Regions from separate parts of the Micromonospora sp. NPDC002411 genome, predicted to be linked through region 1. Evidence: predicted binding sites of a transcription regulator. Region 1 holds the regulator's gene; each other region holds the start of a gene.
What was found. The regulator HrcA, encoded in region 1, represses chaperone genes, less so after heat shock. The targets are predictions, from matches to a motif close to GGTTNGCACNCTCNNNNNGAGNGTGCNAACC.
Positions count from the first base shown of each region.

Region 2: a site for HrcA is predicted at 2,927-2,957, ahead of groES (co-chaperone GroES). Genes of this name have one in related genera too.
Region 3: a site for HrcA is predicted at 3,328-3,358, ahead of groL (chaperonin GroEL). Genes of this name have one in related genera too.

Region 1 covers NZ_JBSFBM010000162.1:1,311-8,941, reverse strand. Annotated here, with positions in the region: gene ACWCO3_RS19715 (hypothetical protein) at 1-321, opposite strand, end outside; gene ACWCO3_RS19710 (SDR family NAD(P)-dependent oxidoreductase) at 667-1,431, shown strand; gene ACWCO3_RS19705 (enoyl-CoA hydratase-related protein) at 1,522-2,331, opposite strand; gene hemW (radical SAM family heme chaperone HemW) at 2,351-3,574, shown strand; gene ACWCO3_RS19695 (DUF4870 domain-containing protein) at 3,779-4,411, opposite strand; gene hrcA (heat-inducible transcriptional repressor HrcA) at 4,638-5,660, shown strand; gene dnaJ (molecular chaperone DnaJ) at 5,732-6,877, shown strand; gene ACWCO3_RS19680 (16S rRNA (uracil(1498)-N(3))-methyltransferase) at 6,879-7,613, shown strand; gene ppk2 (polyphosphate kinase 2) at 7,618-7,631, opposite strand, start outside.
Region 2 covers NZ_JBSFBM010000179.1:3,523-11,153, forward strand. Annotated here, with positions in the region: gene ACWCO3_RS20945 (molybdopterin-dependent oxidoreductase) at 1-633, opposite strand, end outside; gene groL (chaperonin GroEL) at 767-2,407, opposite strand; gene groES (co-chaperone GroES) at 2,478-2,792, opposite strand; gene ACWCO3_RS20960 (THUMP-like domain-containing protein) at 3,053-4,249, shown strand; gene ybaK (Cys-tRNA(Pro) deacylase) at 4,260-4,739, shown strand; gene ACWCO3_RS20970 (sugar ABC transporter substrate-binding protein) at 4,917-6,005, shown strand; gene ACWCO3_RS20975 (ATP-binding cassette domain-containing protein) at 6,121-6,939, shown strand; gene ACWCO3_RS20980 (sugar ABC transporter permease) at 6,936-7,631, shown strand, end outside.
Region 3 covers NZ_JBSFBM010000052.1:4,598-12,228, reverse strand. Annotated here, with positions in the region: gene paaN (phenylacetic acid degradation protein PaaN) at 1-847, shown strand, start outside; gene ACWCO3_RS09435 (GNAT family N-acetyltransferase) at 951-1,484, opposite strand; gene ACWCO3_RS09430 (cold-shock protein) at 1,794-1,997, shown strand; gene ACWCO3_RS09425 (hypothetical protein) at 2,093-3,280, shown strand; gene groL (chaperonin GroEL) at 3,553-5,175, shown strand; gene ACWCO3_RS09415 (hypothetical protein) at 5,234-5,482, opposite strand; gene ACWCO3_RS09410 (GNAT family N-acetyltransferase) at 5,562-6,494, opposite strand; gene ACWCO3_RS09405 (S8 family serine peptidase) at 6,511-7,631, opposite strand, start outside.

The DNA of each region.
Region 1 (7,631 bases):
CTGCTGGAACAGGCCGACCGAGTCGCGGTCGCCGTCGGCGAGGTTGCGGAGCCCCGACTCCTGGTAGGCGGTGGCCAGCGCGACCACCACGGCCCGCTCGGGCATGCGGCGTTGGGCGCCGATCGCCGCGATGGTCGCCGCGTTGGCCATCTGGTCGGCGTCGAGCGCGACCCGACCGTCGGCCTGCACTGTGCACTTCCGGGCCGCCAGCGGCAACTGGAGGCGGTCACCGACCTGCCGTACGACGAGCCAGATCGCGATCACGGCGACGAGGATCAGCACCACTCCACCCGCCACGGCTGCCCGAGTTCGCACCCACACCCCCAGATCGACAGTCCGACAAGCGTACGTCCCCCGCGGCCCTCTCCGGGTCGTCTGAGCGGTTCGGGACCGGCTCTGCCGAGGCGTGCCGATCGGGACATTCCCGCTTTGGCCCCGGTCTCACCTGCCGGAATGCCGATAATCGGGGCATCTGGCACCCGCCCTGTCCGTCCGCCATCAGTACTGTGCGTGGCCGCCTGGTCGACCTGTCGCGCCGGTCACGGCTTCGGCTCGTCGGGAAGTGGTTGACCGGTCAAGGGGTTACCTCAGTTGACATGTCAATCGCTGGCCCGTCCGGCCGCCGATCCAGGCGACCAGACCGGTCACGGAGCAAGGAGGAGTTCCATGGGAACGCTCGACGGCAAGGTCGTACTCGTCACCGGCACCGGCGGCGGTCTGGGACGCGTCGCCGCGCAGATCTTCGCGCGGGAAGGCGCCAAGGTCGTCGGCGCCGACATCCAGGTCGACGGCAACAACGAGACTGTCGAACTCGTTCGCGCCGCCGGCGGTGAGATGACGGGCATCGCGCCGGTCGACCTCACCGACCCGGACCAGGTGCGCACACTCGTCGAGGACGCCGTCGCGGCCTACGGCGGGCTCGACGTGGTCTACAACAACGCGGCGGCGCTGCGCTTCGGCCCGATGCCCGACTTCTCGGTCGAGGACTGGCGGTACACCATCACCGGCGAACTCGACATTCCGTACTTCGTGTCGAAGTTCGCCTGGCCGCACCTGGTGCGACGCGGTGGTGGCGTGATCATCAACGCCGCCTCCATGGCGGGGACGATCGCCGGTCACGTCCCACCGATGGTCGGCCACACCGCGGCGAACGCCGGTGTCATCGGTCTGACCCGACAACTCGCTCTCGAAGGCGCGCCGCACGGCATCCGGGCGGTCGCGGTCAGCCCCGGGCCCATCATCAGCCCGGCGAGTGAGCGCGACCTGGGTGACAACCAGGCGGCCCGGGACGCGATCACCGGCAAGACGCTGCTGAAGCGGTTCGCCCAACCCGAGGAGGTCGCCGAACTGGTGGTGTTCCTGGCCTCCGACCGGGCGTCCTACATCACCGGCGCGAACTACCCGGTCGACGGCGGCGCGACCGCGTGGTGACCGAGGTGTGGGCGCCGCCGACCGAAGGCGGCGCCCACGACGGTCACTGCGGGGCGGCGGCCCCGCTCTGCCGACCGGTGAGCCCCGGCCCTACCCGGCATGATCAGCGGAACCACCGTCCAGAGCGGCCACCCATCGAGTCAATCTCTTTCCCCGGAACGCGGTGACTCCCTCGCGCCCCTCGTCGGAGAGGAAGTAGCTGGTCGACAGGGCGGACAGCCGGGCCAGGTCGGCGCGCAGCTCGGCAGTGCCCGGCCGACGCAGCAACTCCTTCGCGCCCGCCAAGGCGCCGGGAGCGCCCCGCACCAGCGAGTCGCAGTAGCCCCGCACCGCGGCGTCCAGCTCGGCGGCGGGCACGGAGGTCGTGACCAGGCCGACCTGGGCGGCCCGCCGCCCGTCGAAGGTGTCCCCGGTCAGGTACAGCTCGGCCGCGGCACGCGGGTGCAGCCGGGGCAGCACGGTCGCCGAGATCACCGCCGGGATCACCCCGATCCGCACCTCGGTGAACGCGAACGTCGCCTCGTCGGCGCAGACCGCGAGATCGGCGGCGGCGATCAGGCCCAGCCCGCCCGCCCGCGCCGGCCCACCCACCCGGGCCAGCACCGGCTTCGGGCACTCCCAGATCGCCGCGAGCACGTCACCCAGCATGCCGGCCGGCACCGTCCCGCTGGCGTACGCGGCGGCCGTCTCCTTCAGGTCCGCGCCGGAGCAGAAGACCGGGCCGGTGTGGTCGAGCACGATCGCCCGTACCGTCTCGTCGGCGATCGCGTCGCCCAGCCCGGCCAGCAGCTGAGTCATGAGAGCTGTGGAGAGCGCGTTGCGGTTGTGTGGGCTGTCCAGGGTGAGGGTGGTCACCCCACGGGCCGTGGCGACCCGCACGAGGACGTCGGGAGAGGTCATGCCGGGCACACTAGTGGCCATGCCCGGCGTCCTTCCAGATGGTGAGACCGTCCCCGTCGACGGATCGTTGCCCGCCACCGCCACCACGGCGGTCGGCGCGCGCGGCTTCGGCGTGTACGTCCACGTGCCGTTCTGCGCCAGTCGCTGCGGCTACTGCGACTTCAACACCTACACGGCAGCCGAGCTGGGCGGTGGCGCGAGCCGCGACGGGTACGCCGACACCGTCCTGGCCGAGCTGGCGCTCGCCGCCCGGGTGCTGGGCGACAGCCCACCGCCCCGGGTCGACACCGTCTTCGTCGGCGGCGGCACGCCCACCCTGCTCCCCGCCGACGACCTGGCCCGCATCCTCGACGGCATCGACCGCACCTGGGGGTTGGCCGCCGACGCCGAGGTGACCACCGAAGCCAACCCGGAATCGGTCACCCCGGAATCGTTGAAGCTGCTGCGGGCTGCCGGCTACACCCGGATCTCACTGGGCATGCAGTCCGCGTCGCCGGGAGTGCTGGCGATCCTGGACCGCAAACACAGCGCCGGCCGGGCCACCGCCGCCGCGCTGGAAGCCCGCGACGCCGGGTTCGAGCACGTGAACCTGGACCTGATCTACGGAACGCCGGGAGAACGGGCCGAGGACTTCGCCGCCTCGTTGGAGCAGGTGGTCGCCGCCGGGGTGGACCACGTCAGCGCGTACGCCCTGATCGTCGAGGACGGCACCCGGCTCGCCGCCCGGATGCGGCGCGGCGAACTGGCGTACCCCAGTGACGACGTGGCCGCGGACCGCTACCTGGCCGCGGAGGCCGCGCTCGACGCGGCCGGACTCTCCTGGTACGAGGTCTCCAACTGGGCGGCCACCGACGAGGCTCGGTGCCGGCACAACCTGCTCTACTGGACCGGCGCGGACTGGTGGGGGCTGGGGCCGGGAGCACACAGCCACGTCGGCGGCGTGCGGTGGTGGAACGTCAAGCACCCCTCCGCGTACGCCCAGCGGTTGGCCGCCGGCGCGTCTCCGGGTCTGGCCCGGGAGGTGCTCATGGCAGACGAGGCGCACATGGAGGACGTGATGCTGCGGCTTCGCCTCGCCAGCGGCCTGCCGTTGACAGTGCTCGACGCCGCCGGCCGGGCCGGTGCCGAGCGGGCACTGGCCGACGGCCTGCTGGCCGCCGACGAGTACGCGGCCGGCCGGGCCGTGCTCACGCTGCGCGGGCGGCTGCTCGCCGACGCCGTCGTGCGCGACCTGCTGCCCTAGGGCCTCTGTCAAAGCCCCTGGCCGGCCTGCGGCGGGCCCGGACGACGACCGGCCGCGTTGGATATTCGCCCGGATACAACACCGGTATCCGAACGAACATCCGCCTTACCGGACCGCCGCCCGGACTCCGCCTCGGCTCGACCGAGGACTTTGACACAGGCCCTAGCGGGGCGGGCCGGCCGGGGGAGCGGCCGGCCCGTGGTCTCACTTGACGAAGCTCGCGGAGAGCGGATAGCGGTAGAGCTGCCCCTCGTTGGCCTTGATGCCGGCGAGGATGCCGAACACCGCGCCGAGGATGATGGCCGCGCCGACCCCGATGAAGCCGATCAGGATGCAGGACAGCACCCAGCCGATCAGGCCGACGATCGACCAGATGAGCTGGAAGTTGAGCGCCGCCACGGCGTGCGTCCGCACGGTCGGGGACTGGTTGCCACGGGCCAGCAGGGCCACCAGCGGGCCGATCCAGCCGAGCACACCGCCGCTGATGATCATGCCGGCGGCGCCGCCGAAGTGCGCGACGAGCGCCCAGGTCTTGTCCTCGTTGTTGGCGTAGCCGCCGCCGGGGCCGCCGTACGCGCCACCGGTCGGGTAGCCGCCGCCGGGCGGGGGGTAGCCCCCGGGCGGAGGGTAGCCGCCCGCCGGAGGGTAGCCGCCTGACGGCGGTTGGTCACCGGTGGGCGGCGGATAGCCACCGGGCGGGGGATAGCCGCCCGGGCCGGGTGCCCCGGACAGTGGTGCGGTGGGTGGCTCGGCCGACGGGTACGAACCCGGGGAGGTCGGCTCCGGCGGGTAGTTGCCGGGGTCACCCGCGCCGGGAGGGCGAGGAGGTTCAGTCATGGATGTCACGGTAGGGGCACCGGGCAACGCCGCACCAGAGCAACACCTCCCGGCAGTGTGGGCCGTTCGGGTCCGGCGAGGTGGCGCGGGCCGCACCGACGGGCCGCCGTTGATCATCGCGTCGACGGGTACCTCGACGTAGACTGGCACTCGCTACAGTCGAGTGCCAGGACGGCCCGGCCGGCCCAGGAAGCCGGCGGCCGACGTGCGACAGGAGGTGCGGAGGATGGGTCTCGACGACCGAAAACTCGCCGTGCTCCGCGCCATCGTCGAGGACTACGTCTCCACCCAGGAGCCGGTCGGCAGCAAGGCGCTGGTCGAGCGGCACCAGCTCGGGGTCTCCCCGGCCACGGTCCGCAACGACATGGCCGTGCTGGAGGAGGAGGGCTACATCCGGCAGCCGCACACGAGCGCCGGCCGGGTGCCCACCGACCGCGGTTACCGACTCTTCGTCGACCGGTTGTCCCGGGTCAAGCCGCTCAGTCCGGCCGAGCGCCGGGCCATCGAGCGCTTCCTGGTCGGAGCGGTGGACCTCGACGACGTGGTGCACCGCACGGTGCGGCTGCTCGCCCAGTTGACGCGGCAGGTGGCCGTCGTGCAGTACCCGAGCCTGGCCCGCTCCTCGGTGCGGCACCTGGAGCTGGTGCCGATCTCCACCACCCGGCTGATGCTCGTCATGATCGCCGACACCGGGCGGGTGGAGCAGCGGCTGGTGGAGTTGCCCCGGCCGGTGCCCGCCGACGACGTCACCGACCTGCGTCGGCTGGTCAACGAGAAGTTGGCCGGGGCCCGGCTGTCCGACACCCCGCCACTGGTGCAGGCACTGGTCGACGAGTCGTCCGCCGAGCTGCGGCCGACGATGACCATGCTCTCCACCGTGCTGCTGGAGACGCTCGTCGAGCGGAGCGAGGAACGCATCGCGCTGGCCGGCACCGCGAACCTCACGCGGGGTGGTCTGCTCGACTTCCAGGGTTCCCTGCGGCCGATCCTCGAAGCCCTGGAGGAGGAGGTCGTGCTCCTCAAGCTCATCGGCGAGACCGAGCCGAGCACGACCCGGGTGCTGATCGGCGACGAGAACGAGTTCGACAACCTGCGGGCCGCGTCGGTGGTCAGCACCGGCTACGGCCCGGGCGCGACGATCGTCGGCGGTCTGGGGGTGCTGGGGCCCACCCGGATGGACTACCCCGGCAACATCGCCACGGTGCGCGCCGTGGCACGCTACGTGGGCGAGTTGCTGGCCCAGAACTGACCAGTCAGGGCCGACGGCCGGCGGCTGCCGGATCGGCGCAACGCGAGACGAACATGAGGACACGGAACGCAGTGGCCAGGGACTACTACGGCATTCTCGGTGTGAGCCGGGAAGCCTCCGATGACGAGATCAAGCGCGCCTACCGCAAGCTGGCGCGCCAGTTCCACCCGGACGTCAATCCGGACCCGGAGGCTCAGGAGAAGTTCAAGGACATCAACGCCGCGTACGAGGTCCTCTCGGACGACCGGAAGCGGCAGATCGTCGACCTGGGTGGCGACCCGCTCGCCCCGGGCGGCGGCGGTGCCGGCGGCCCCGGGGGTCCCGGAGGCGCCGGTCCGTTCGTCGGTTTCCAGGACATCATGGACGCGTTCTTCGGCGGTGCCGGGGGCAACGCCCGTGGCCCGCGCCCGCGTACCCGCCCGGGCGCCGACGCGATCCTGCGACTCGAACTCGACCTGCACGAGACGGCGTTCGGCGTCGAGGCGCCGATCACCGTCGACACCGCAGTGCTCTGCACCACCTGCTCCGGCGCCGGCACGGCCGCCGGCACGCACCTGGCGACCTGCGAGGCGTGTGCCGGTCGGGGCGAGGTGCAGTCGGTGCAGCGCACCTTCCTCGGCCAGGTCGTCTCCGCCCGGCCGTGCACCGTGTGCCAGGGCTACGGCACCACCATCCCGCACCCCTGCCCGACCTGCGCCGGCGACGGCCGGGTGCGGACCCGCCGCTCGCTGACCGTCAAGATCCCGGCCGGCGTCGAGGACGGCATGCGGATCCGGCTGGCCCAGCAGGGCGAGGTGGGCCCCGGTGGCGGCACCGCCGGTGACCTCTACGTGGAGATCCACGAGCGGCCGCACGACGTCTACTCCCGCAAGGGCGACGACCTGCACTGCCGGGTCACCGTGCCGATGACCGCGGCGGCGTTGGGCACCCGGCTGACCATCAAGACCCTGGACAGCGAGGAGACCGTGGACGTCAAGGCCGGCACCCAGCCGGCCAGCACGCTGCGACTGCGCGCCCGGGGCGTACCGCACCTGCGCGGCACCGGCCGGGGCGACCTCTACGTGCACCTGGACGTGCGGACCCCGACCAAGCTCGACCCGGACCAGGAGAAGATGCTGCGCGACTTCGCCAAGACCCGTGGTGAGGAGGTCGCCGAGTTGTCCAAGCAGGGCGGCTTCTTCTCGCGGATGCGCGACGCGTTCAACGGGCACGCCTGAGGTGTCCGCACCGCTGTTCCTGGTCGAGGCGCTGCCCACCGGCGACGCGCTGACCCTGGACGGCCCGGAGGGGCACCACGCGGCCACCGTGCAGCGGCTGCGCGTCGGCGAGGAGCTGCTGCTCGCCGACGGGCGGGGCGGCACGGCCGCCGCCGTGGTCACCGCCGTCGGCCGGGGCAGCCTGGAGGTCACCATCACCTCCCGGGGGTACGCGGACGCGCCCGTACCCCGGATCGTCACCGTGCAGGGCATCGCGAAGGGCGACCGGGGCGAGTTGGCAGTGCAGGCGATGACCGAGGTCGGCGTCGACGAGATCGTGCCGTGGGCGGCGTCGCGCTCGGTGACCCAGTGGCGCGGCGACCGGGGCGTACGCGCACGGGAGAAGTGGGTGGCGACCGCCCGGGAGGCAGCCAAGCAGGCCCGCCGGCCGTGGTTGCCGGTGGTGGCCGGCGCGCCCGACGAGTCGACCGCCACGGTGGTCCGTCGGATCGCCGGTGCCGCCGCCGCGTTCGTGCTGCACGAGGAGGCCGACGAGCGGCTGACCACCGCCGAGCTGCCGACCGCCGGTGAGATCGTCCTGGTGGTCGGCCCGGAGGGCGGCATCGCCCCGGCCGAGCTGACCGCGTTCCGCGAGGCCGGCGGTCGGCCGGTGCGGCTCGGGCCGGCGGTGCTGCGCACCTCGACCGCCGGCGTGGCGGCGCTCAGCGTGCTCGCCACCCGCCTCGGCCGCTGGTGACCGTTCAGGGCCTCGGAA
Region 2 (7,631 bases), on a different contig from region 1:
GACGCCGCGTCGTCCCGCCAACCAGCGCCCACCGAGACCGGCCACCACTGCGGTGCCGAGCAGCACCCCACTGCCGGTGAGGAACCGTCGCCGGGACTCGGGGTCGACCTCGGCAGGGCCGTCCGCCCCGACGGGGGCCACCGGCACGGGCGCGGCGGGCGGCACGGTCGGGGTGGGTGGCGACCAGGGCCACGGGTCCAGTTCGAACGGCCCGTCGATGAACAGCCAGAGCACCAGGGCGCCGAGGCCGGCGCCGACCAGCGACGGCAACGCGTCGAAGGCGTCCGCACCGGAGCGGGTCACCGCGGCGGCCACGCCGATGACACCGAACGCGGCGATGCCGGCCAGGCCGAACGCCAACCGACGGACCGCCAGCACACCGAACAGCGCGGCGAACCCTGCCAGCAACAGGCCCGTGCCGACCAGCAGCGCAATCTTGTCGGCGGTGCCGAAGATGTCGATGGCCAGTTGCTTCAGCGACTCGGGGACGGCGTCCACGACCGCCCCGCCGACCGCTACCAGAGGCGCCGACCGGGGACCGGTCAGCACCGCCACCGGTTCGGCGATCCCGATCGCGACGGCGGCGGCGGTCACTCCGGCCAGCGCGGCGTAACGCCGCGACGTGGTGCTCATCGGCCCAGTGTGCGCGATCATCTCGCCCCGTCGCCAACAACGTCAGCGTTCGGTAATGACCTGGAAAGCGCGAGAACGGACCGGGGCACACCGCCGTACGACGGTGTGCCCCGGAACAGGTGTCGCTACCGGGTCAGAAGCCCGGGCCGTGCTGGTGGCCGTGACCGTGGCCGTGCCCACCGGCGGCGGCCGGCTCGGCCTGCTCCGGCTTGTCCACCACGAGGCTCTCCGTGGTGAGCAGCAGACCGGCGATCGAGGCGGCGTTGGTGACCGCGTTGCGGGTCACCTTCACCGGGTCGATGATGCCGGCCTTGACCAGGTCGACGTACTCGCCCTTGGCGGCGTCGAGGCCGTTGCCCCAGTCGAGGTCGGCGACCTTCTGCGTCACGACGTAGCCGTCGTGACCGGCGTTCTGGGCGATCCAGCGCAGCGGCTCGACGAGCGCCTTGCGGACGACCGAGACACCGACCTTCTCGTCACCGGTGAAGCCCAGGTCGTCGTCGAGCACCGAGAGGATCTGCACCAGAGCGGCACCGCCGCCGGGGACAGTGCCCTCCTCGACCGCTGCCTTGGTCGCCGCGATGGCGTCCTCGATGCGGTGCTTGCGCTCCTTCATCTCGACCTCGGTGGCCGCACCAGCCTTGATGACGGCGATGCCACCGGAGAGCTTCGCCAGCCGCTCGGCCAGCTTCTCCCGGTCCCAGTCGGAGTCGGAGGCCTCGATCTCCTTGCGGATCTGGGACACCCGGTCGGCGACGTCGGCCTTCTGGCCGCCGCCGTCGACGATCGTGGTGTTCTCCTTGTCGACCACGACGCGCCGAGCGGTGCCGAGCACCTCCAGGCCGACCTGGTCGAGCTTGTAGCCCAGCTCCGGGGCGACCAGCTCGGCACCCGTGGAGATCGCGATGTCCTGGAGCATCGCCTTGCGCCGGTCACCGAAGCCCGGGGCCTTGACCGCGCAGACCTTGAGGGTCTTGCGCAGCGAGTTGACCACCAGGGTGGAGAGCGCCTGGCCGTCCACGTCCTCGGCGATGATCAGCAGGGGCTTGCTGTTCTGCAGGACCTTCTCCAGCAGCGGCAGCAGCTCCTCGATCGCCGAGATCTTCTGGGTGGTGACCAGGATGTACGCGTCCTCGAGGACGGACTCCTGGCTCTCCAGGTCGGTGACGAAGTTCGGCGAGATGAAGCCCTTGTCGAACTGGAGACCCTCGGTCACGTCCAGCTCGGTGGTCAGCATGGAGCCTTCCTCGACGGTGATGACACCGTCGCGGCCGACCCGCTCCATCGCCTCGGCGATCAGGTCGCCGATCGTGGCGTCCTGCGCGGAGATCGTCGCCACGTTCGCGATCGACTCCTTGCTGGTGACCTCGGCGGCACGGCCGAGCAGCGCCTCGGAGACCTTGACGGCCGCCGCGTCGATGCCCCGCTTGAGGCCGGCCGGGTTGGTCCCGGCGGTCACGTTGCGCAGACCCTCGCGAACCATCGCCTGGGCCAGCACGGTCGCGGTGGTGGTCCCGTCGCCGGCGACGTCGTTGGTCTTGGTCGCCACCTCCTTGACCAGCTGCGCGCCAAGGTTCTCGTACGGGTTGGTGAGCTCGATCTCCTTGGCGATGGTCACACCATCGTTGGTGATCGTCGGCGCACCGAATTTCTTGTCCAGGACGACGTTGCGCCCGCGCGGGCCGAGGGTGACCTTGACCGCGTCCGCGAGGGCGTTGACACCGTGCTCCAGCAGGTGCCGGGCGTCGTCCGAGAAGCTCAGGATCTTCGCCATTAATGTCCCTTCGAAGCGCCATTGCCCCGGCCCGGCGAGCCGGACCGGGGCAATGGAACTGATCGGTTGCTTACTTCTCGATGACCGCGAGGACGTCGCGGGCGGAGAGCACCAGGTACTCCTCGCCGGCGTACTTGACCTCGGTGCCGCCGTACTTCGAGTAGAGGACGGTGTCGCCGACCTGCACGTCAACCGGAACCCGGTTGCCGTTGTCGTCGACGCGCCCCGGGCCCACAGCGAGGACGGTGCCCTCCTGCGGCTTCTCCTTGGCGGTGTCGGGGATCACGATGCCCGACGCCGTGGTGGTCTCAGCCTCGTTCGCCTGGACCACGATGCGGTCCTCGAGCGGCTTGATCGCAACCTTGGTCGCGGTAGTCACGGGCATACCCTCCTGGGGTACTGGTTTCGTTGCTGGCCGGCGGGGCCGACCAGCGTCAATCTGCCTCATGCCACCGGGCGGGGCCGTCGTCGCGGGTGCCGGTCCGCCTGGCGTTGCGCACCCGGGTCGTGAGACCCGGAAGCTGGCACCCTCAGGGTGAGAGTGCTAATCGCAGGTTATTCCGTGGCTAGCACTCCGTCAAGGAGAGTGCCAGCGCGTCGCGCCCCGCCAGCCAGGATTCTTGGGTCTACCGGGAGAATGACCGGGTGGATCTCGATCAACTGGCGGCGCTGCGTACCCCCGAGGGATCGGCCGCGCTCACGGCGGCGGCCGGTCTTGCCGGCGGTGATCCACTGGCCGCGGCCTCGGCGTTGCGCGCCGCCGGAGTGCCGCCGACGCTGGCCGCCACGGCGCTCACCCAGGCCGAGCTGCGTCACCGGGCGGTCGGCAAGTTCGGCCCGGCCGCCGCCGGGATGTTCCTCACCCGCCCCGGCCTGGAACAGGCCACCCGCCGGGTCGTCGCCGACCGTCGGGCCGCCCGGCTGCACGCCGCCGGCGTGCGCACCCTGGCCGACCTCGGGTGCGGCCTCGGCGCCGACGCACTGGCCGCCGCTCGCGCCGGCATCCGGGTGTACGGGGTGGAGGCGGACCCGGTGACCGCCGCGATGGCCGCCGCCAACGCCGCGGCGGCCGGCCTGGCCGACCTGTTCACCGTCGAGTGCGGGGATGCCACAGCGTTCGACGTCTCCCGGGTCGACGGGGTCTTCTGCGACCCGGCCCGCCGCACGACCGGCACCGGCCGACGGATCTTCGACCCGCGCGCCTACTCGCCGCCGTGGGACTTCGTGACGGGGTTGGCCGAGCGGGTGCCGCACACCGTCGTGAAGGTGGCACCGGGCCTGGACCACGGGCTCATTCCAGCTGGCGCGGAGGCGGAGTGGGTAGGTGTGGACGGCGACCTGGTCGAGGCCGCGCTCTGGTGCGGTGAGCTGGCCGAGGTGCCCCGCCGCGCCACCCTCTACCGGCAGCAGGGCGGCGAGACCCGCCGCCACCAGCTCACCGGCTCGGGCACCGACGAGGCACCTGTCGGGCCGACGCGTCGCTACCTGTACGACCCGGACCCGGCGGTGGTCCGGGCGCACCTCGTCGCCGAACTCGCCGCCGAGCTGGACGCCACCCTCGGCGACCCGAGCATCGCCTACCTCTATGCCGACCGCCCCACCCGCACCCCGTACGCGCGCTGCCTGGAGATCACCGACGTGCTGCCGTTCTCGCTCAAGCGTCTGCGGGCGCTGCTGCGCGATCGCGGGGTGGGTCGGGTGGAGATCCTCAAGCGGGGTTCCGCGCTTACCCCGGAGCAGCTTCGGCGGGACCTGCGGCTGACCGGCGACGCCTCGGCCAGCCTGGTGCTCACCCGGGTCGCGAACGCACCGACAGTGCTGATCGGGCAGCCGGTGGTCTAGCGTCGTCGGTGTGGCGGGACAAGGCACTCCGGCAACGGCACTGTTGGTCAAGCGCGGGATCGCGCATCGCACCCATCCGTACCGGGTGTCGCCGGACGCCCCGAACTACGGCGCGTTGGTGGCGGTGGCGCTCGGCGTGGCACCGGAGCGCGTCTTCAAGTCGCTGGTGACCGAGGTCGACGGTGGGCTCACCGTCGCGGTCGTCCCGGTCACGGGTGAGGTGGACCTCAAGGCGCTCGCGGCGGCGGTCGGCGGCAAGCGGGCGACGCTCGCCGAGCGGGCGGTCGCCGAGCGGGCCACCGGCTACGTACGCGGGGGGATCAGCCCGCTCGGGCAACGCCGCCGGTTGCCGACCGTGCTGGACGAGTCCGCGCTGGATCTCCCGACGATCTACGTCTCGGCTGGTCGGCGTGGCCTGCAGCTCGAACTGGCCGCGGCCGATCTGGTGGCGCTGACGGACGCGCGCACCGCGCCGCTGCAGACCCGCTGACGACATCCATGACGGCCGACCCGTTCCGGGATGGCCGGGGAGTAACAGTCGCGTTGCTGAATTGTTATCGCTCCCAACAAACTTGGCACCTGCGCGGTCTTGTGGAGCCGGTGTGACGCGAAATACGTTGCCGGACACAACAAAACGACACCTCCCCCACCCGAAAGGACCCTGCACATGCGTAAGGGGCTCCTCACCATCGCCGCCGTGGGCCTGCTCACGACCGGTGGATTGACCGCCTGCGGCGACGACGCCGGCTCTGGTTCGACCGACTCCAAGAAGACCCCCAAGATCGGCGTGATCCTCCCGGACAGCAAGTCCTCCGCCCGGTGGGAGACCGCGGACCGTCGCTTCCTGGAAGAGGCGTTCAAGGCCGCCGGCGTCCAGTACGACATCCAGAACGCCCAGAACGACAAGACCGCCTTCCAGACCATCGCCGACCAGATGATCACCAGCGGCGTCACCGCCCTGATGATCGTCAACCTGGACTCCGGCACCGGCAAGGCCGTGCTCGACAAGGCCAAGTCGCAGGGCGTCGCCACCATCGACTACGACCGGCTCACCCTCGGCGGCTCCGCCCAGTACTACGTCAGCTTCGACAACGAGACCGTCGGCAAGCTCCAGGGCGAGGGCCTGTCGAAGTGCCTGACCGAAAAGGGCGTCAAGAACCCCGTCGTGTCGTACCTGAACGGCTCCCCCACCGACAACAACGCCACCCTGTTCAAGGCCGGCTACGACTCGGTGCTCAAGCCGAAGTTCGACTCCAAGGAATACGTCAAGGGCCCTGAGGACGCGGTGCCGGCGTGGGACAACGCGCAGGCCGCGACGATCTTCGAGCAGCAGCTGACCAAGGCCAACGGCAAGATCGACGGCGTGCTCGCCGCCAACGACGGTCTCGGCAACGCGGCCATCTCGATCCTGAAGAAGAACAAGCTCAACGGCAAGGTGCCGGTGACCGGGCAGGACGCCAGCACCGAGGGCCTGCAGAACATCCTCGCCGGTGACCAGTGCATGACCGTCTACAAGGCCGTCCGGGAAGAGGCCAAGGCCGCGTCCGACCTGGCCATCGCGCTCGCCAAGGGCGAGAAGAAGGACACCGGCCAGTCGGTGAAGGACGGTGACCGGGACGTCCCCTCGGTCCTGCTCACCCCGAAGGCCATCTACAAGGACACCGTCAAGGACGTCATCGCCGACGGCTACGTGACCAAGGAAGAGGTCTGCGCCGGGGCGTACGCCAAGCTCTGCGCCGACGCCGGCATCAGCTGACCGACGCCGCAGTACCCGCCGGGACGACAATCGCCGCCCGGCACGGGAGCACCTCTCCCGTGCCGGGCGGCGCCCGCCGGACGGGCCCCGACACTCCCTTAAGAAGGAGACCCCCGTGTCCGCGACCCCCCTGCTGGAACTCCGCGGGATCGACAAGAGCTTCGGTCCCGTCCAGGTGCTCCGCGACGTCGCCCTGACCGTCCACCCGGGCGAAGTCACCGCACTGGTCGGTGACAACGGCGCCGGCAAGTCGACCCTGGTGAAGTGCATCAGTGGCATCCACCCCACCGATGCCGGTGAGTTCCTGTTCAACGGTGAACCAGTGCACATCGGCAGCCCCCGCGACGCCGCCGCGCTCGGCATCGAGGTCGTCTACCAGGACCTCGCGCTCTGCGACAACCTGGACATCGTGCAGAACATGTTCCTCGGCCGGGAGAAGCGCAGCGGCATCGTCCTCGACGAGCCGACCATGGAACAGCTCGCCGCCGAGACGCTCGCCGGGCTATCCATCCGCACCGTCACCTCGCTGCGCCAGCACGTGTCCAGCCTCTCCGGTGGTCAGCGTCAGACCGTGGCCATCGCCAAGGCCGTGCTGTGGAACAGCAAGCTGGTCATCCTGGACGAGCCGACCGCGGCACTCGGCGTGGCACAGACCGCCCAGGTGCTCGAACTGGTCCGCCGTCTCGCCGACAACGGCCTGGCCGTGGTGCTCATCTCGCACAACATGAACGACGTCTTCGCCGTCTCCGACCGGATCGCCGCGCTGTACCTCGGCCAGATGGTCGCCCAGGTGAAGACCACCGACATCACCCACGCGCAGGTGGTCGAGCTGATCACCGCCGGGCGCTCGGGCGGGCTCGGCATCGCCGCCGACCCGGGCAGCAACGGCGACGGCCCGCAGCCGGCCGACTCGATCTCAGGAGGCGCCCGATGACCACCACCGCCGTGCGGAAGGACGGCCCCGCGGCCGTCACACCGCCGCCGACCGTCGGGGGCCACGCCCGCAACTACCTGAGCCGGGTACGCGGCGGCGACGTCGGCGCGCTACCGGCCGTGCTCGGCCTGATCGTGCTCTGCACCGTCTTCGCGATCATGCGGCCGTCGTCGTTCCTGTCGGCCGGCAACTTCGCCAACCTCTTCACCCAGGGCGCGGCGGTCACGCTGATCGCGATGGGTCTGGTCTTCGTGCTGCTGCTGGGCGAGATCGACCTCTCCGCGGGCTTCGCCAGCGGCGTCTGCGCGGCGGTACTGGCCAATGTGGTCACCGTCCTCGGCTACCCCTGGTGGGTCGCCGTGCTCGCCGGGATCGCCACCGGCCTGGTCATCGGCACCAGCCTCGGCCTGCTCGTCGCGAAGATCGGCATTCCGTCCTTCGTGGTCACCCTCGCCGGCTTCCTCGCCTTCCAGGGCATCGTGCTGCTGCTGGTGAAGGAGGGCACCAACATCTCCGTCCGCGACGAGGTGCTGGTCGCCATCGCCAACCGCAACCTCACCCCCACCCTGGGCTGGGCGCTGGCAGTGCTCGCGATCGTCGGCTACGCGGCGGTGCAACTGCTGCGCCACCGCAACCGGGTGGCCCGCGGTCTGATCACCGACCCGATCGCGGTGGTGGCGCTGCGGATCGGC
Region 3 (7,631 bases), on a different contig from region 1:
CGACCTGGCCCTGCACCAGGCCGTCAAGATCGTCGACTTCACCGGTTCCACCGAGTACGGCGACTGGCTGGAGACGCACGCCCGGCAGGCGTCGGTCTACACCGAGAAGGCCGGTCTGAACACCGTCGTCATCGACTCCACCGACGACTTCGCCGGCATGTGCCGCAACCTCGGTTTCACGCTGACCCTCTACAGCGGTCAGATGTGCACCACCTCGCAGAACATCCTCATCCCGGCCGGCGGCATCGACACCGACCAGGGGCACAAGAGCTTCGACGAGGTGGCCGGCGGGATCGCCGCCGCGGTCGGCAAGCTCACCGCCGACCCGGCCCGGGGTGTGGAGCTGACCGGCGCCATCGTCAACGACGGGGTGTTGGAGCGGTTGGCCGAGGTCACCAAGGTCGGCGAGCCGGTGTTGGAGTCGCGGGCCGTGGACCACCCGGCGTACGCCGACGCGGTGGTGCGTACCCCGACGATCGTGAAGCTGGCCGCTGACGACGCGGAGACGTACGGCCGGGAGTGGTTCGGGCCCATCTCGTTCGCCATCGCGACCGACTCGACGGCGCACAGCCTGGAGCTGCTGCGTCGCACGGTCGGCGAGAAGGGCGCGCTCACCGCCGGGGTCTACTCCACCGACGAGTCGGTGCTGGACGCTACCGAGGCGGTCGCGGTCGAGGTGGGGGTGCACCTGTCCTGCAACCTCACCGGCGGTGTCTTCGTGAACCAGTCGGCGGCGTTCTCCGACTTCCACGGCAGTGGCGCCAACGCGGCGGCCAACGCGGCCCTGACCGACGGCGCGTACGTGGCGAACCGCTTCCGGATCGTCCAGTCCCGACGACCGGCCTGACGCTCGACGGCCGAAGTGATCAAGAGGTTTGCGTCAGCGCGAGGGCGATTCCTGACGCAAACCTCTTGATCACCGGTCGCTGGCGGGAGGGGAGGGTGGGGGGTCAGGCTGGGCGGCGCATCTGCAGCTCCGTCATCGCGGGGATGTTCGGGTGGGGGACTCGTACGCCGGTGTCCTCGAAACCGAGCCGTTGGTAGGCGCGGTAGGCGCGGTCGTTGCCCACCACGACCTCCAGCAGCAACTCCGGTCGGCCGCAGGACCGCGACCAGGCGGCCACACCATCGATCAGCTCGCCGAGCAGGCCGCTGCCCCGCCAGGTCGGCGTGACGTACACGGCGTAGATCACGGTCAGCCCCGCCTCGGTCGGAGCGATGGTGCCGCCGGCGTGCCCGACCAGCCGCCCACGGCCCGGGTCCGCGACGAACTGCGCGTTGTTTGGGCCGGCGGAGGTGTAGGCGACCCGCGCGGCGTACTCGGCGTGGGACCGGGCCGCCGCGTCCGCGATCGTCTCCAGGAAGGCCAACGGCGCGTCGGCGAGCATCTCCAGGCGCAGCGCCCGCATCCGGGCGGCATCCATCGGCCGAACCCGGCGGATCTCCGCCTGCCGTAGGCCGGGCGAACCGGTGTCGATGGTCATGTCCGCATGCCTACCACAGGGCGGAACCGGTTTCCGGCCGCGCCTCTCAGCCGCCGGTAGCCCATGGGCCCTCACCGCCATCCACCACCCTGGATCCCGGTGGATCGGAAAACCGGTCCGCCGACATGATCCAGCCGCACTGAAATATGCCCGATTTGTGGTCGTGCACGGCTGTCACTCCTCGTGTAGCGTGCGATTTCGGTCACCGCTTTCAATGGCCGTCATCGATTGCTGAGCGGTGCTCCGATGGCGTCCGGCTGTGTCGTGCGCCGGGCAGGCAACGCCGCGCAGAGTGAGGGAAGTGGCACCGTGGCACAGGGTTCCGTGAAGTGGTTCAACGCCGAAAAGGGTTACGGCTTCATCGCCGTCGACGGCGGTCAGGACGTGTTCGTCCACTTCTCCGCGATCGAGATGGACGGCTACAAGGCGTTGGAGGACGGCCAGCGGGTGGAGTTCGAGATCGCGCAGGGCCAGAAGGGTCCGCAGGCGGAACACGTACGCGTCATCGGCTGAATTTCGTGCACCGACAGCCCCGCGCGTCGGGGCAGCGGCACGGGCGCGCAACCGGGAAGATCGTGAACCGTTCCAGCCGATGCTGAGGAGCGTTCATGACCGACCAGCCACCCTCGTCCACCCCACCGTCCGGGCCGGGTGAGCCGGGCCCGTCCGACCCGACCCAGAGCCAACCCGGCCCTGCCGGTCCGCCGCCGGGTGGGGAACCAGGCGTACCGCCGGCCGGTCCTCCACCGGGGTGGGACCCCGCGCAGGGTGCCTGGGGTGCGGGCGGTCCTCCGCCGGGTGCGGATCCGGCGCAGGGCGCCTGGGGTCCGCCGCCGCAGGGCTGGGTGTTTCCGCCCACCGGGGGCTACCCGCCCGGCGCGGGTCCCTACGGCGGGCAACAGTGGCATCCGGGGCCGCCGATCGGGTGGTACCCGCCCGGTTACGGCTTCGACCCGAACGATCCCCTGGTCACCCCACCCGGCGCCGGCATCGGCGGCTGGTTCACCAGGTGCGGGGAGGCGCTGCGCCGGGGCTGGCGGCAGTTGGTGCCCATCATGCTGCTCACCCAGGTGTTGCCCGCGGCGGTGCTGTCGGTGATCTCTCTCGGGTTGGACCCGTCGGCCACGTGGGCTGCCGAGGTCGAGACGAGTTCGACAGCCGCGCTGCCGGACAACTTCGTCGCGGAACTGGCGGGTCTTTTGGCCGTGCTGGTCGGCGGGAGTCTGGTGATCGGCCTGGTGCAGGCCATCGGGTGGGCCGCCGGCAGTTGGATGATCACCCGGCAGGCCGTCGGTCAGCCGGCCAGCCTCGACTCCGCGCTCCGCTACGGCCTTCGTCGGGCGCTCGGACTGTGGGGCTGGACCCTGCTGGTCAGTCTGCTCATCGGCATCGGAGTCTGCTTCTGCGTACTCCCGGGCATCTACCTGGCGTTCGCGCTGAGCATGGCCGGCCCGGTCTACCTCTTCGAGCGCCACAACCCGATCGGCCGATCGTTCCGGATGTTCCACGACCGGCTCGGCCTGCTGCTCGGCCGGGTGGCGCTGGTGGCCCTCGCGGTGATCGTCGTCAGCTTCGTCGCCAGCGCCATCGAAGGGTTCGGCACCGCCGCGTTCGGTACGGATCCCTTCGCCTCGGCGGGCACCGCGGTCGGTGCGGTGGTGGTGATCGGAGTCACCGCGGTCCTGGCCCTGCCGGCCCACCTCGCCCAGATGATCGGTCTGCTGCTGACGTACACCGAGCAGCGCGCCCATGAGGCGCCGGTGAACGCTGCCGGACTGGCCGCCGAACTCGGCTGAGCGGCCTCATCGTGCTTGCACTCGGCAGGGGAGAGTGCTAAACAAGTCATTGGCACTCGCATACCGTGAGTGCCAATGGTCGGGACGGTGGGGCCAGGTTGCACCGGCGTGGAGACGCCGGGGCGGCACATGGCCGGTCGTCGCGGGCTATCCGGCCCGGCCGAAGGACGTCGTCGTCGCCAGGTGGCGACGTCCCAAGGTGCGTACACCAGGCGGCCCATCCGAGGCACACATCTCGGGTGGCCCGTGAGTGTCCAGGAGGACAACGCCGTATGGCCAAGATGATCGCGTTCGACGAAGAGGCGCGCCGCGGCCTCGAGCGGGGCATGAACCAGCTCGCCGACGCCGTAAAGGTGACCCTCGGCCCCAAGGGCCGCAACGTCGTGCTCGAGAAGAAGTGGGGTGCCCCCACCATCACCAACGATGGTGTGAGCATCGCCAAGGAGATCGAGCTCGAGGACCCGTACGAGAAGATCGGCGCTGAGCTGGTCAAGGAGGTCGCCAAGAAGACCGACGACGTTGCCGGTGACGGCACGACGACGGCGACCGTCCTGGCCCAGGCCCTGGTTCGCGAGGGCCTGCGCAACGTGGCCGCCGGTGCCAACCCGATGGCCCTGAAGCGGGGCATCGAGGCCGCGGTCGCGAGCGTCTCGGAGGAGCTGTCCAAGCTCGCCAAGGACGTCGAGACCAAGGAGCAGATCGCCTCCACCGCCTCCATCTCCGCTGGCGACAGCACCGTCGGCGAGATCATCGCCGAGGCGATGGACAAGGTCGGCAAGGAAGGCGTCATCACCGTCGAGGAGAGCAACACCTTCGGGCTGGAGCTGGAGCTCACCGAGGGTATGCGCTTCGACAAGGGCTACATCTCGGCCTACTTCATGACCGACCCGGAGCGTATGGAGGCCGTCTTCGACGACCCGTACATCCTGATCGCCAACAGCAAGATCTCGTCGGTGAAGGACCTGCTCCCGATCCTGGAGAAGGTCATGCAGTCGGGCAAGCCGCTGCTGATCATCGCCGAGGACCTGGAGGGCGAGGCCCTCGCCACCCTGGTGGTCAACAAGGTCCGTGGCACCTTCAAGTCGGTCGCCGTCAAGGCGCCGGGCTTCGGTGACCGCCGCAAGGCCATGCTGACCGACATCGCCATCCTCGCCGGTGGCCAGGTCATCAGCGAGGAGGTCGGCCTCAAGCTCGACGCCGCCAGCCTCGACATGCTGGGCCGCGCCCGCAAGGTCGTGGTGACCAAGGACGAGACCACCATCGTCGACGGTGCCGGTGACGCCGAGCAGATCCAGGGTCGGGTCAACCAGATCCGGGCCGAGATCGACAAGAGCGACTCCGACTACGACCGGGAGAAGCTGCAGGAGCGGCTGGCCAAGCTGGCCGGCGGCGTTGCGGTCATCAAGGTCGGCGCGGCCACCGAGGTCGAGCTCAAGGAGCGCAAGCACCGCATCGAGGACGCCGTTCGCAACGCGAAGGCCGCCGTCGAGGAGGGCATCGTCCCGGGTGGTGGCGTCGCGCTGGTCCAGGCCGGCAAGACCGCCTTCGACAAGCTCGACCTGGTCGGCGACGAGGCGACCGGTGCGAACATCGTCAAGGTCGCGCTGGACGCCCCGCTGCGGCAGATCGCCGTCAACGCCGGCCTCGAGGGCGGCGTCGTGGTGGAGAAGGTCCGTAACCTCGAGTCGGGTCACGGCCTCAACGCCGCCAACGGCGAGTACGTCGACCTGCTGGCCGCGGGCATCATCGACCCGGCCAAGGTGACGCGCTCCGCGCTGCAGAACGCCGCTTCCATCGCGGCGCTGTTCCTCACCACCGAGGCCGTTGTCGCGGACAAGCCGGAGAAGACCCCGGCTGCCCCGGCTGGCCCGGGTGGCGGGGACATGGACTTCTGAGTCCAGTTCCGACACACCGAACGGGGCGGGCCGCTGACGCGGTCCGCCCCGTTCGTCGTCAGGTCGGTAGGGGGCGCTGGTTGCGCCGTTTCTGCGCCCGGTCGTACGGCGGAAGCAGTTGGATCGGGGCGTCCACCATCTCGCGCGGCTCCTCGACCACCGGCGGCTCCCCGTCGGTGGTCATCTCGGCGAGTTGCTCGGCATCGCCGTAGTCGAGCCGGTCGAACGGCAGTTGGCCGGGGAGCTCGCCGACCGGTTTCCAGGTGATCGGCGGGCCGTCCTCGGTCTGGTCGTCATCCGTGGTCATGGCTGCCTCCTCTACCGAAACGGTAGGGGGCATCGATGGCCCGATGCGGGCGAATGGATCCATGTCCCGTTTGACGTGTTTATTCCGTCAACGTCCGTCGGTACAGGAAGAAGACCCGCTCGATCCAGGCGCCCGCGCTGCCCGAGTAGAACGGCACCGGCCCCACCCAGCCGATCTGCGCCCGGTCCAGCCCGGCTGCCTGCTGATCCCGGAGGCAGCGCCGCAGCAGCACCCCACCGATGCCTGAGCCCTCGGCCGCCGGCGCGGTGCCCATCGGCCCGAACCAGCTGGGCCGCGACGACCCGTACGCGGCGAAACCGAGCACCTCGCCGCCCCGCTCCGCCAGGTGGCAGCCAGCGCCGTCACGACCCACCGACCCGCTCAACTCTCCGTCCCACGTGCCGCCGAAGGTGGACCGGGCGAACGTGGTGAGCGCCGGCAGGTCCCTCGGCTCCGCCCGGCGTACGGTCACGCCCTGGTCGGCCAGCCGACGCTCCGCCGCCTCCGTGGACCGCAGTGCCGGCGACCCGTCGTACGACAGGTCGGCGGTCATGTTCCAGGCGGTCCGGTCCTGCTGGTAGCCCAGCGTCAGGGCGGTGCACACCGCCGGCGTGTAGCGGACGTCGATGCCCGGCCACGCGTAGTACGGCGGGTTCCCGGCCAACAGCACCTCGGTCACGCCGCGCTCGGCGAGCACCTGCTCGGCCCGGCGCAGCAGCGAACGGCCGACACCTCGACGGCGCTGCTGCGGGAGAACCGCGACCAGGTCGACGTGCCCGATGCCCGGCTCGGTCGACGACTCCGAGCAGATCAACACCCCGACCAGGTCCGCGTCCCGGTACGCGCCCAGCCCCACCACCCGCCGGTCGCCGGCGGCCCGAGGCCAGAGCACGTCCACGATGGGTGCCGCCTCGGCGGCGTCCTCGGGCAGGTCCAGAGCCTGCTCGCAGAGCCGCACCACGGCGGGGACCAGGTCGGCGCTCAGCTCGGTGACGGTGATCTCGGCGTCCATGGTCGCCGACCCTAGATCACCGGGTACCGGGTCGCACCCCCGCGGCGGCGCTGACAGCGGCGTACGCGTCGACCTGGCCGGCGCCGGTGACGTTCGACGGAGTGCCGCAGTCGTCGGACGGGTTGCGGGAGCGGTACGTCGGGGTGGCCGCCGTGGCGGTGTCCCGCAGGATCTGCCGGGTCCGGGTCAGGTCGCCGACCAGCGCGGGGTTCGCCGACCACATCAGTGCGACCACCCCCGCCACCTGCGGGGTCGCCATCGAAGTGCCGTCCAGCGCCGCGTACGTGCCGCCCGGCATGGCCGACACCACATCGACACCCGGCGCCAGCACGTCCGGCTTACCCACGCCCGGCACCGGCCCGCGCGAGGAGAACTCCGCGACCCGTCCCTGCGAGTCCACAGCGCCCACGGTCAGCACGTCGGGGAACGGGGCTGGCGGGTCGTCGATCGACGTGCACCACGGGCCGGTGTTGCCGGCCGCGGCGACCACGAAGATCCCGGCGGCGTCCAGAGCTGCGGTGGCCGGTCGCAGCACACGCCGGTCGCACCCCTCGATGGACGGGCAGCCCCACGAATTGGTCAACACCTGCGGTGCGCGCTCCGGGCGGCCGTCCGTGAACGGGTCGCCACCGGTCGGGAACGGGGCCAGCATGAACTGGAGGCAGTCCAGGTAGTGCCCGGGGCTGCCGAGGTTGCGGTCCAGGTTGACGCAGCCCACCCACTGCGCGTCCGGGGCCACCCCGATGCCGTCCCGCCCGACCGCGCTGCCGACCGTGTGGGTGCCGTGTCCGCCCTGGTCGGTGGGGCTGCGGGTGCCGTCCCACGGGTCGTACCAGGAGTCGTCGCCACCGCGGAACTGCGCTCGCAGCGCCGGGTGGGTGCCGTCCACCCCCGAGTCCGAGCTGCCGACCACGATGCCCGATCCGGTCACCCCGAGCTGGGACCAGACCTTGTCGGCACCGATCTGGCTGATGTTCCACTCCGGACCGGTGGGCTTGGGCGCGGTGCCCCGGCTCTGCCCGGCCGGGGCCGGCAGTGGGCGGAGGCGTTGGCTGATCAGCACCCGGTCCACCTCCGGCCGGCGGGCGAGCCACGCGCGCACCGCCGGGCCGCCGTCCACCTCGACGGCGTTCACGA